DNA from 3 places in the Gordonia sp. UCD-TK1 genome. Region 1 is predicted to be linked to each of the others. Evidence: riboswitches for the same ligand, from Rfam matches in the RefSeq annotation. Region 1 holds a riboswitch; each other region holds the start of a gene.
The links. A riboswitch is a leader RNA that binds a small molecule or an ion and turns the genes downstream of it on or off. The one in region 1 is predicted to bind thiamine pyrophosphate.
Positions count from the first base shown of each region.

Region 2: it holds a riboswitch for thiamine pyrophosphate, as region 1 does, so the genes downstream of both, thiC (phosphomethylpyrimidine synthase ThiC) here and thiO (glycine oxidase ThiO) in region 1, are expected to answer to the same signal.
Region 3: it holds a riboswitch for thiamine pyrophosphate, as region 1 does, so the genes downstream of both, A9310_RS02635 (TenA family protein) here and thiO (glycine oxidase ThiO) in region 1, are expected to answer to the same signal.

Region 1 is NZ_LZMP01000013.1:203,645-206,909, forward strand. It holds gene A9310_RS09645 (hypothetical protein) at 1-159, opposite strand, end outside; gene thiE (thiamine phosphate synthase) at 476-1,186, opposite strand; TPP riboswitch at 1,235-1,344, shown strand; gene thiO (glycine oxidase ThiO) at 1,341-2,405, shown strand; gene thiS (sulfur carrier protein ThiS) at 2,402-2,614, shown strand; gene A9310_RS09665 (thiazole synthase) at 2,673-3,265, shown strand, end outside.
Region 2 is NZ_LZMP01000014.1:30,370-33,634, forward strand. It holds gene A9310_RS10100 ((2,3-dihydroxybenzoyl)adenylate synthase) at 1-431, shown strand, start outside; gene A9310_RS10105 (GNAT family N-acetyltransferase) at 554-901, opposite strand; TPP riboswitch at 1,121-1,210, shown strand; gene thiC (phosphomethylpyrimidine synthase ThiC) at 1,218-2,906, shown strand; gene thiD (bifunctional hydroxymethylpyrimidine kinase/phosphomethylpyrimidine kinase) at 2,906-3,265, shown strand, end outside.
Region 3 is NZ_LZMP01000002.1:255,809-259,073, forward strand. It holds gene A9310_RS02630 (ABC transporter substrate-binding protein) at 1-733, opposite strand, end outside; gene A9310_RS02635 (TenA family protein) at 742-1,452, opposite strand; TPP riboswitch at 1,440-1,534, opposite strand; tRNA gene A9310_RS02640 (tRNA-Tyr) at 1,690-1,770, shown strand; tRNA gene A9310_RS02645 (tRNA-Thr) at 1,888-1,960, shown strand; tRNA gene A9310_RS02650 (tRNA-Met) at 1,982-2,055, shown strand; gene rpmG (50S ribosomal protein L33) at 2,149-2,316, shown strand; gene A9310_RS02660 (fused (3R)-hydroxyacyl-ACP dehydratase subunits HadA/HadB) at 2,411-3,265, shown strand, end outside.

The sequences.
Region 1 (3,265 bases):
GGGGCCGGCGGCGACGGCGCTGCGGGACATGATGCGGTCGGCGATCGCGAGCGTCGCGCGGCACTCGACCAGGTCGCCCGAGCACGGGACGGCAGAGAAGGAGCCCAGCCGGATCGTGCCGCCACGGGAGTACTCGTCGGTGAATTCCTGCCAGGTCATCCCGGCGGCCTCCTCGTGCATCCCGGGGGGAAGCGGGCGGCCGAAACGTGCGGCGAAGTGGTCGCCGCCGTGCCGGTCGTCGCGCTCGGTCCACGAACAGGATCGACGAGGTAGATGAAAAGGGTGCATCTCGAAAACCGATTTCGGTCGAAGAACGGATGACCGACTGGAGAGCGCAACCGACCCGCAGCGGGGGGTCGGTCAGATTCAGACCCCGCTGCGGCGGGTTACGAGAACGCTCGTGATGCACAACATTATCGGTCCACCATAGACCCGCGACACCGACCGGGCAAACGTGTTTCCGCCAGGCGAACCGCTACAGCATCCCGGCGAGGTCGGTGGCTGCGGCGGCCGGGTCGGCAGCCGCGGTGATGGCCCGCACGACGACGATGCGCCGCGCCCCGAGCGCGGTGACCTCCCCGACGCGGCCGGCGTCGATCCCGCCGATGGCGAACCACGGCTTGGCTGATTGTGTTGCGGCCGTTGAGGACACGAGGTCGAGGCCGGCGGCGGCGCGGCCCGGTTTGGTGGGCGTGGTCCAGCACGGACCGACGCAGAAGTAGTCGACGTCGTCGTCGGCGATCGCGGCGGCAGCCTGCTCGGGGTCGTGGGTCGAGGCGCCGATGAGGACGTCCGGTCCGACGATCCGGCGGGCCGCCGACGGCGACAGGTCGCCCTGTCCGACGTGCAGGACATCGGCCCCGGAGAGCGCCGCGACGTCGGCCCGGTCGTTGACCGCAAGCAGGGCGCCATGCGCGTCGGCGACCTTCCGCATGCCCGCGAGGATCTCGAGTTCCTCGCCCGCCTCCAGGGTCCCGAACTCGCGCTCACCCGGCGAGTTCTTGTCGCGCAGCTGCACGATGTCGACGCCGCCCGCGAGCGCCGCGTCGACGAAGTCGAGCAGGTCACCGCGTTCGCGCCGGGCGTCGGTGCACAGGTACAGGCGGGCCGTGGAGAGCCGCCGGCGACGGTCCGTCGCGGAGCCGGGGTCCGTCGACGCGGAGCTGGTGCGGTTCGGGGTCGTCACGCCGACCAGGCTAACCGGACCCCCGACGCCCCGGCGTAGGGTGGATCGCACGAACACACGGGAGTCCGGATCGGCCGGGCTGAGAGTGCGGACAGAATCCGCTGACCGTCGAACCTGATCCGGGTCATTCCGGCGAAGGAAGGTGATTCCCAACGTGGATTCCCCACCGCAGCGCCCTGCCCACCGCGCCCTGACGGTCGTCGGGGGCGGTGTCATCGGGCTGACCTGTGCGCTCACCGCGGCCGACGCCGGATGGCGGGTTCGCGTCCTCGACGCCGGCACCGAGGAGCGCGCGTCCTGGGTCGCCGGCGGCATGCTCGGTTCACTCGGCGAGGGTCATCCCGGCGAGGACGCGTCCCTGGCCCTGTCGGTCGAGTCGGTCCGGCTGTGGCCGGCGCTCGTGAAGCGGCTCGACGACCCGGGTGTCGTCACCGCCACCGACTCGCTGTTCGTCGCGGCCTCGGCCACCGACATCGAGTACCTGCGGCATCTCGCCGACTTCGTCTGGGCCGGGCAGCCCGCCACCGATGCCGCGCTGCAGTCGGTGACCGGCCGCGACATCCGGACCCTGGAACCGTCGCTGAGCTCTCGACTGGTCGGTGGCTACCGCGCGGTCGGCGAGTGGTCCGTCGACAACCGGCGGCTGCTCGAGGCGTTGCGCGCCGCCGCGACGTCGGCGGGTGCCGAGTTGGTCTCCGCGCGCGTCGAATCCCTGGCCGACCTCGACGACCTCGGTTCCGACACCCAGATCCTGCTCGCCGCTGGACTCGGCACCGCGGCCCTCTGGCCGGGTGTGGACCTGCATGCGGCGAAGGGGGAGATCCTCCGCCTTCGCCGTACTCGCTGGTCGGTGCCGCCGCCCGGCCACGTCGTCCGGGCACGTCTCCACGGGCGGGCCGTGTACCTGGTGCCGCGCGAGGACGGAGTCGTCGTCGGCGCCACCCAGTACGAGGCCGAGGGGATTGCCGACCGCGCGCCGCAGGCCGGCGGGGTCGCGGATCTGCTCGCCGACGCGATCGAGGTCTTCCCCGGGCTGCGGACCTACGAACTGACCGAAGCAGGGGCGGGTCTGCGGCCGTGCACCGCGGACGGATTGCCGATCGTCACCCGTGTGGACACACGAACGGTCGTGGCGACCGGGCACGGGCGCAACGGGATCGTCCTCGCCCCGGGCACCGCCGCCCGCGTGTTGTCGATTCTGGAAGGAGCAGAGGAATGAGTATCACCGCCAGCATCACCGTCAACGGCAAGAGCGTCGACGTCGGAGCCGACACGTCGGTGCGCGACGTCGTCACCGGGCTGGGGTTGCCGGACCGGGGGATAGCGGTCGCGGTGGACGGCGCGGTCGTCCCGCGCGGCCGCTGGGACCGGCACACGATGACCGACGGTGCCGTCGTCGAGATCGTCACGGCGGTGCAGGGTGGCTGAGCTCGCCGATCTGAAGCCCGACGCCTCGCGGACCGAGCAGAGGTCCGGCGACGAGACGATCCCGGATGCGGACCATCTGCGCATCGCCGGTCGCGACTTCTCGTCGCGACTCATCACCGGCACCGGCGGCGCGTCGAATCTCGCGACCCTGGAACGCGCGCTGGTCGCGTCGGGGACCGAGCTGACCACCGTCGCGGTTCGGCGCGTCGACGCGGCCTCGGGCACCGGGGTCTTCGATCTGCTGCGCCGGCTCGACATCGCCGTCCTGCCCAACACCGCGGGCTGTCACACCACCGCCGAGGCGGTCCTGACCGCCCAGCTGGCGCGCGAGGCGTTCGAGACCGACTGGGTGAAGCTCGAGGTGGTCGCCGACGAACGCACCCTGATGCCCGACGCCATCGAACTCGTCGACGCCGCGGCCGGACTGGTCGCGGACGGCTTCGTGGTGCTGGCCTACACGAACGACGATCCGGTCCTGGCCGCGCGACTCGCCGATCTCGGTGTCGCGGCGGTGATGCCCCTCGGGTCGCCCATCGGGACCGGACTCGGAATCCTCAACCCGCACAACATCGAGATGATCGTCGACGACTGTCACACCCGCTTCGACGACCCGCTGCCGGTCATCCTCGACGCGGGCATCGGCACGGCGAG
Region 2 (3,265 bases), on a different contig from region 1:
ACAACGAGAAGTCCTTCACACCGGACGGGTTCTACCGGTCCGGGGACAAGGTCACCCGGCTGCCGTCGGGGCACCTGGCCGTGACCGGCCGCATCAAGGACACCATCGTGCGCGCCGGGGAGAACGTCGCCGCCGACGACGTCGAGGAGAACCTCCTCGCCCACGATTCGGTCCGGCAGGTCGCGGTGGTCGGCCTCCCCGACGACGCACTCGGCGAGAAGATCTGCGCCGCCGTGGTCCTCTCGCACGAACACCCGGCGGGCCGGCCGCTCGAGCTGGCGACGATCCGTACGTTCCTCGCCGAACGCGGTCTCGCGTCCTTCAAACTGCCCGACGTGGTCCGCGTCGTGACCACCCTGCCGGTCACCGCGGTCGGCAAGATCGACAAGAAGGTGCTTCGAGAGACGCTGCTGGCCCCACCGACCGGCTGAGGTCCCCCCGCTCCCTGAGGTGCGAGGAGCGAAAGCCACCGGGCCGAGCAAGCGACGAAGGAGCGCGTCGAGGTCTACGAGCCTCGAAGGGCCTGGTGACGCAGCGCAGGAACCAGCCACCCTCACACCGGGGCGAGCGGCACGATCCCGGGATGGCTGTCGAGGTAGCGCTTGGTGAACGTGCACACCGGCCGGAGGCGGGCACCCTGTTCGCGGGTGTAGTGCACGGCGCTACGGGTGAGTCGCGTGGCGAGTCCGTGTCCGCTGTATTCGTCGTAGAGCACGGTGTGCAGCACGGTGATGGTGGTCTGACCGTCCGCCGACTCGGTCGAATAACCGAGCACGCCGACCAGGTCGCCGGCGACCCAGAGTTCGAATCGGTCGCGGTCGGGATTGTGTACCACCTGCGAGATTTGTTGCAGGATGGACTTCGCCGACTGTGGTGGTCGCTGACGATGCTTGCGTAGCACCCGACCCTCCTCACCTCGTGATCGCGGACATCGGATCACCGGCGCGTACCTGCCACACGCGACAGCGCCACCCCTGTGATCCGGGTCACACGGTACCTTACGGAACCGTAACTGCCGACCCCGATCGTGTGATCGTCGCAAATCGATACGGTCTTCCCCACCCGCACGACCCGACCGGACGATGCGATGTAGGGTGGCGGACGCACGACAACTACACACCGCGGGGGCTCTCACGATGACCGAGGGCTGAGATGGCGACGGGCGGTCGCCGACCGCTCGAACCTGTCCGGGTAATGCCGGCGTAGGGAGACCAGCCATGGGCACACGTGTATCCACCACCCGCAACAGCAGCGCACCCGCCGATTCCGGGTTCCTGACCCTCGGCCCGATCGAGGGCAGCGCCAAGCACTACCTCGCCGTCGACGACCTGCGTGTGCCGCAGCGTCGAATCCAGCTCACCAACGGCGAACACCTCGACGTCTACGACACCTCCGGCCCCTACACCGATACGGCGGCGCACATCGACGTCGAGAAGGGCCTCACCCCCACCCGCGACAGCTGGCATCGGCCCGACCCGATCGACGGCGCGAGCACCCAGCTGGCCTGGGCGCGTGCCGGCATCATCACCGACGAGATGCGGTTCATCGCCGCCCGGGAGGGCGTCGACGCCGAACTGGTCCGGTCGGAGGTCGCCATCGGCCGCGCGGTCATCCCGGCCAACCACCGCCACCCCGAGTCCGAACCGATGATCATAGGCAAGAACTTCGCGGTGAAAGTCAATGCGAACATCGGTAATTCGGCGGTGCGCAGCTCGATCTCCGACGAGGTCGAGAAGATGGTGTGGGCCACCCGCTGGGGCGCCGACACGATCATGGATCTCTCGACCGGCGCCGACATCCACACCACCCGCGAGTGGATCATGCGTAACTCGCCGGTCCCCGTGGGGACGGTTCCGATCTACCAGGCGCTGGAGAAGGTCAACGGCGATCCCGCCTCGCTGACCTGGGAACTGTATCGCGACACCGTCATCGAGCAGGCGGAGCAGGGCGTCGATTATATGACCGTCCATGCCGGTGTCCTGCTGCGCTACGTTCCGCTGACCGCGAAGCGGGTGACGGGCATCGTCTCGCGCGGCGGTTCGATCATGGCGGCCTGGTGTCTCGCGCACCACCGGGAGTCGTTCCTGTACACGCACTTCGACGAGTTGTGCGAGATCTTCCGCCGCTACGACATCACGTTCTCCCTCGGCGACGGCTTGCGCCCCGGATCGATCGCCGACGCGAACGACGAGGCCCAGTTCGCCGAACTCCGCACTCTCGGCGAGCTGACCGCGATCGCCAAATCGCATGGTGTGCAGGTCATGATCGAAGGCCCCGGGCACGTCCCGATGCACAAGATCGCCGAGAACGTGCGCCTGGAGGAGGAGCTGTGCGAGGAGGCCCCCTTCTACACCCTGGGTCCGCTCGCCACCGACATCGCGCCGGCCTACGACCACATCACCTCGGCCATCGGCGCGGCGATGATCGCTCAGGCCGGCACCGCGATGCTGTGCTACGTGACTCCGAAAGAGCATCTAGGACTTCCGGACCGCGACGACGTCAAGGTCGGCGTGATCACGTACAAGATCGCGGCGCACTCGGCCGACCTGGCCAAAGGCCACCCGCGGGCACAGGAACGCGACGACGCACTGAGCAAGGCGCGCTTCGAGTTCCGCTGGACCGACCAGTTCAATCTCGCCCTCGACCCCGACACCGCGCGCGCATACCACGACGAGACGCTACCCGCCGAGCCCGCGAAGACCGCCCACTTCTGCTCGATGTGCGGACCCAAGTTCTGCTCGATGCGGATCTCGGCGGACGTCCGCGCCTACGCCGAGGAGCACGGTCTCGTCACCGCGGACGACATCGACCGGACTATCGCCGAGGGCATGGCCGCGAAGTCGGCCGAGTTCGCCGAGGCCGGTAACCGCGTGTACCTCCCGCTCCAGACGACCGGCGGCGCCTGATGCGCACAGACGACGCACGACGACGCACAGTCGACGCGAATCAGCGCACGGTCGACGAACAGGCCTACACGGGACTCCCGCTGTCACCGCCCGGAACGGCCCCGGTACGGGTCCTGACGATCGCGGGTTCGGACTCCGGCGGGGGCGCGGGAATACAGGCAGACATGCGCACCTTCGCCCTGCTCGGGGTGCACGGGTGTGTCGCGGTGACCGCGGTGACGGTCCAGAACTCGGTGGGCGTGAGCGGGTTCGAGGAGATCTCACCGCAGACCGTGGCGGCGCAGATCGACTCCGTGTCCGGTGACATCGGTGTGGCCGCGGCGAAGACCGGGATGCTCGCGTCGGCGCCCATCATCGAG
Region 3 (3,265 bases), on a different contig from region 1:
CGCGCTGCAGCGCCGTCACGAAGGCCGCCGCGCGGTCCGGGTTGTCCGCCAGCCAGTCCTCGTTGGCGTCGACGACGATCGCGTATGCCTCCGGGAAACCGAAGTCGGTGTAGTGGAAGTACCTCATCGGGGTTCCGCGATGCTCGGCCTCGATGCCCTCCCACGCGAGATAGGAGACGGTGAAGTCGGCCTGACCGGAGTAGACCGCCTCGTATGCCGAGGTCCCGAGGGTCACCGAGGTGAACTCGCCGGTGCCGCCGTCGTTTCGGATCACCTGCTCGAGGGTCTTCTCCTCGCCCGGGTCGCCGAAACCGGCGTATGTCTTCCCGTCGAGGTCCTTCGGGCTCGTGATGTCGCGGCGGTCGGCGCGGACACCGATGCCGGTGGCCCACTTCTGCAGCGGCGCGAACACGGAGATGGTGTGCGCGCCCGATGCCCGCGAGAAGGTCGACGAGTTGTGGGTGCTGATCCCGAACTCGGCGTTGCCCGCGTCCACGATGGTGTCCACGGCGGTGTTGTTGTACGGCAGGATCTCGACGTCGAGTCCGGCCTCCTCGAACCAGCCGCGCTGCTGCGCCACGAACAATCCCGTGTGGTTGGTGTTCGGGGACCAGTCGAGCGCGAATCGGATGGTGCCGTCCGAACCGGCGCCCGAACCGCACGCGGTGATCGCCGACGACGCGACGACCGCGGCGGCGAGCGCGGTGAGGAGGCGGCGCGCGCGGGCGCTCATGCGGGCGCTCATGCGGCGGGCCACGGTTGCGGGTTCAGCGCGGTGTCCCAGAACAGAAGCTCGAACCGGGTGGCGACGGTGAACGCCGTGGCCATCGCGGCCCGCTCCCGCTCGCCGGCGTGCGCCGCGGCCTCGTCCACGAGTTCCCTTGCCCGCGAGGCGGATTCCTGGAACTCCGGGGCGTCGTAGGTGGTCACCCACTGCGCGTAGGGGTGGTTCGGGTCGGCGGCGAGCACCTGGGCGGCACTCGCGGCCAGGGCCCGGCCGACTTCCGCGTAGATCCAGAAGCAGGGCAAGGCCGCGGCCGCGCCGACCGCATACGACTCGGTCGCGGCGACGGCCGTCAGGTAGGACACGTACCCCAGGCACGCCGGCGACGGCTCGGGTTCGCCCTCACGCGGAGGCAGCTGGCCGCCGTTGAGCAGGTCGCCGTGGAGCGCCGACTCGACGGTGGCCGCGGTGGCCGACGAGTTCGCCCAGAACCCCGCGGTCTGCGGGTCGGGGGATTTCGACGCCAGGATGGCGAGGGCCTTCGCGTACCCGGCCAGGTACAGCGAGTCCTGCTCCATGTAGGTGCGGAACACCTCGAGTGGCAGCGTCCCGTCGCCGAGCCGCCGCAGGAACTCGAGGTCGTCGATCGCCGTCCGCAACCTCTTCGTCTCCTCCCAGAGGTGGTCGGAGAATCGGCCGGAGACCGGCACGTGCGCATGCACAGACATGACATCCCTTCGTCAGCATTACCTGGACAGGTTCTCGGGTCTCATCTCAGCCCCGCGTCGCGGAGCACCCCGTGTCAGAACGCAGCCACAGTAGCAGGAGTGGGGGTCGCAGTGGGACGCCTGTGCCACGACCATGTCCCGGCCTGTTGACCAGCTGGTTTGCGCGTTGATGCGGTGTTCGTTGTATTCTTCACGGCGTTGTTCGTACGGCCGTCACGGTGGCCGGAAGAGCGGCACGGCAGGTTGCCCGAGCGGCCAAAGGGAGCGGATTGTAAATCCGTCGCGCAAGCTACATAGGTTCGAATCCTATACCTGCCACAGCGTGGTCCATTCTCGCGAAACTGCTCTACAGACGGTCTCCGACCAGCGATTTGTCTAGCGCAGACGCGAGTGTGTAACCTCGTTAAGGCTCTCGGGCACAACCGCCCGGGGCACGCCCCCTTAGCTCAGTCGGCAGAGCGTTTCCATGGTAAGGAAAAGGTCGACGGTTCGATTCCGTCAGGGGGCTCGCTGGACGAGAAGTCCGCGGGGCGGTGTAGCTCAGCTGGTTAGAGCGCACGACTCATAATCGTGAGGTCGAGGGATCGAGTCCCTCCACCGCTACACATCGGGTCCGACCGGAACCGAGCGCAAGGGTCGCAAGCCCTGAGGGAACTTCCGAACCCGACCACGTACCACCCGAAAGAAGGCAATCAAGTGGCCTCCTCAACAGATGTTCGCCCCAAGATCACCTTGGCCTGCGAGGTGTGCAAGCACCGTAACTACATCACGAAGAAGAACCGCCGCAACGATCCCGATCGCCTCGAGATCAAGAAGTTCTGCCCGAACTGCGGCAAGCATCAGGGGCACAAGGAATCGCGCTGACGCTGTCGTCGGCCGTTTCGAAGTACCACCAGCAGCGGGCTGCCTCTCGATGAGGCAGCCCGTCTTGCTGTGTCGGCCGAAGGAGTAGAGCTCAATGTCACAGGTAAGCGGAGCCGAGATCCAGGATCGTCCGGACGAGGCGTCGAACGGTGGCGCGAAGCCGACCCCCGACGAGATCGCCGCCCACACCCAGAGCCTTGTCGGCTTCCATTACACGGTCGACGACTATTACGAGATCGGCCGCGAGGAGATCCGTAAGCACGCGATGGCGGTGCAGGATGCGCACCCGACCCACTGGAGCGAGGAGGGCGCCCGGGCCTTCGGTCACGACCGCCTGATCGCCGCGCCGACCTATGTGTCGGTGCTCGGGATCATCGCCCAGCGCAAGCTCTTCGAAGACGTCGTCACCGGCTACGACATGTGGCAGATCATGCAGACCGACCAGCGGCTGGTCTACCACCAGCCGATGAAGGTCGGGGACCGCCTGATCTGCGACGTCTCGCTCGAGTCGTTCCGGCACGTGAGCAGTCCCGAGATGATCGACCTGATGGTCACCAAGAACGTCATCTGGAACCAGCACGACGAGCCGGTCATGACCACGTGGACCTCCCTGGCCGCGCGTCCCGGCATGGACGTCGACCCGGAACTCGAGGCGTCCCTCGACCACGTGATGATCAAGGTCGACGCCATCGGCGAATCCGGGCACACCGTCGAGCCGAAGGCGGGTCGCTACGACCTCCCCGACCCGACGCAGTCGCCGGGCGCCTTCGGTGCCGTCGACTTCGACACGCTCACGGTGGGTCAGGAACTCACGCCCAAGCGCTACCTGCTGACGCGCGGCAATCTCGCGAACTATGCGGGCGTGGCCGGCGACCCCAACCCGATCCACTTCTCCGACCACGTCGTGAACGCGGCCGGCATGGACGACGTCGTCGCGCACGGCATGCAG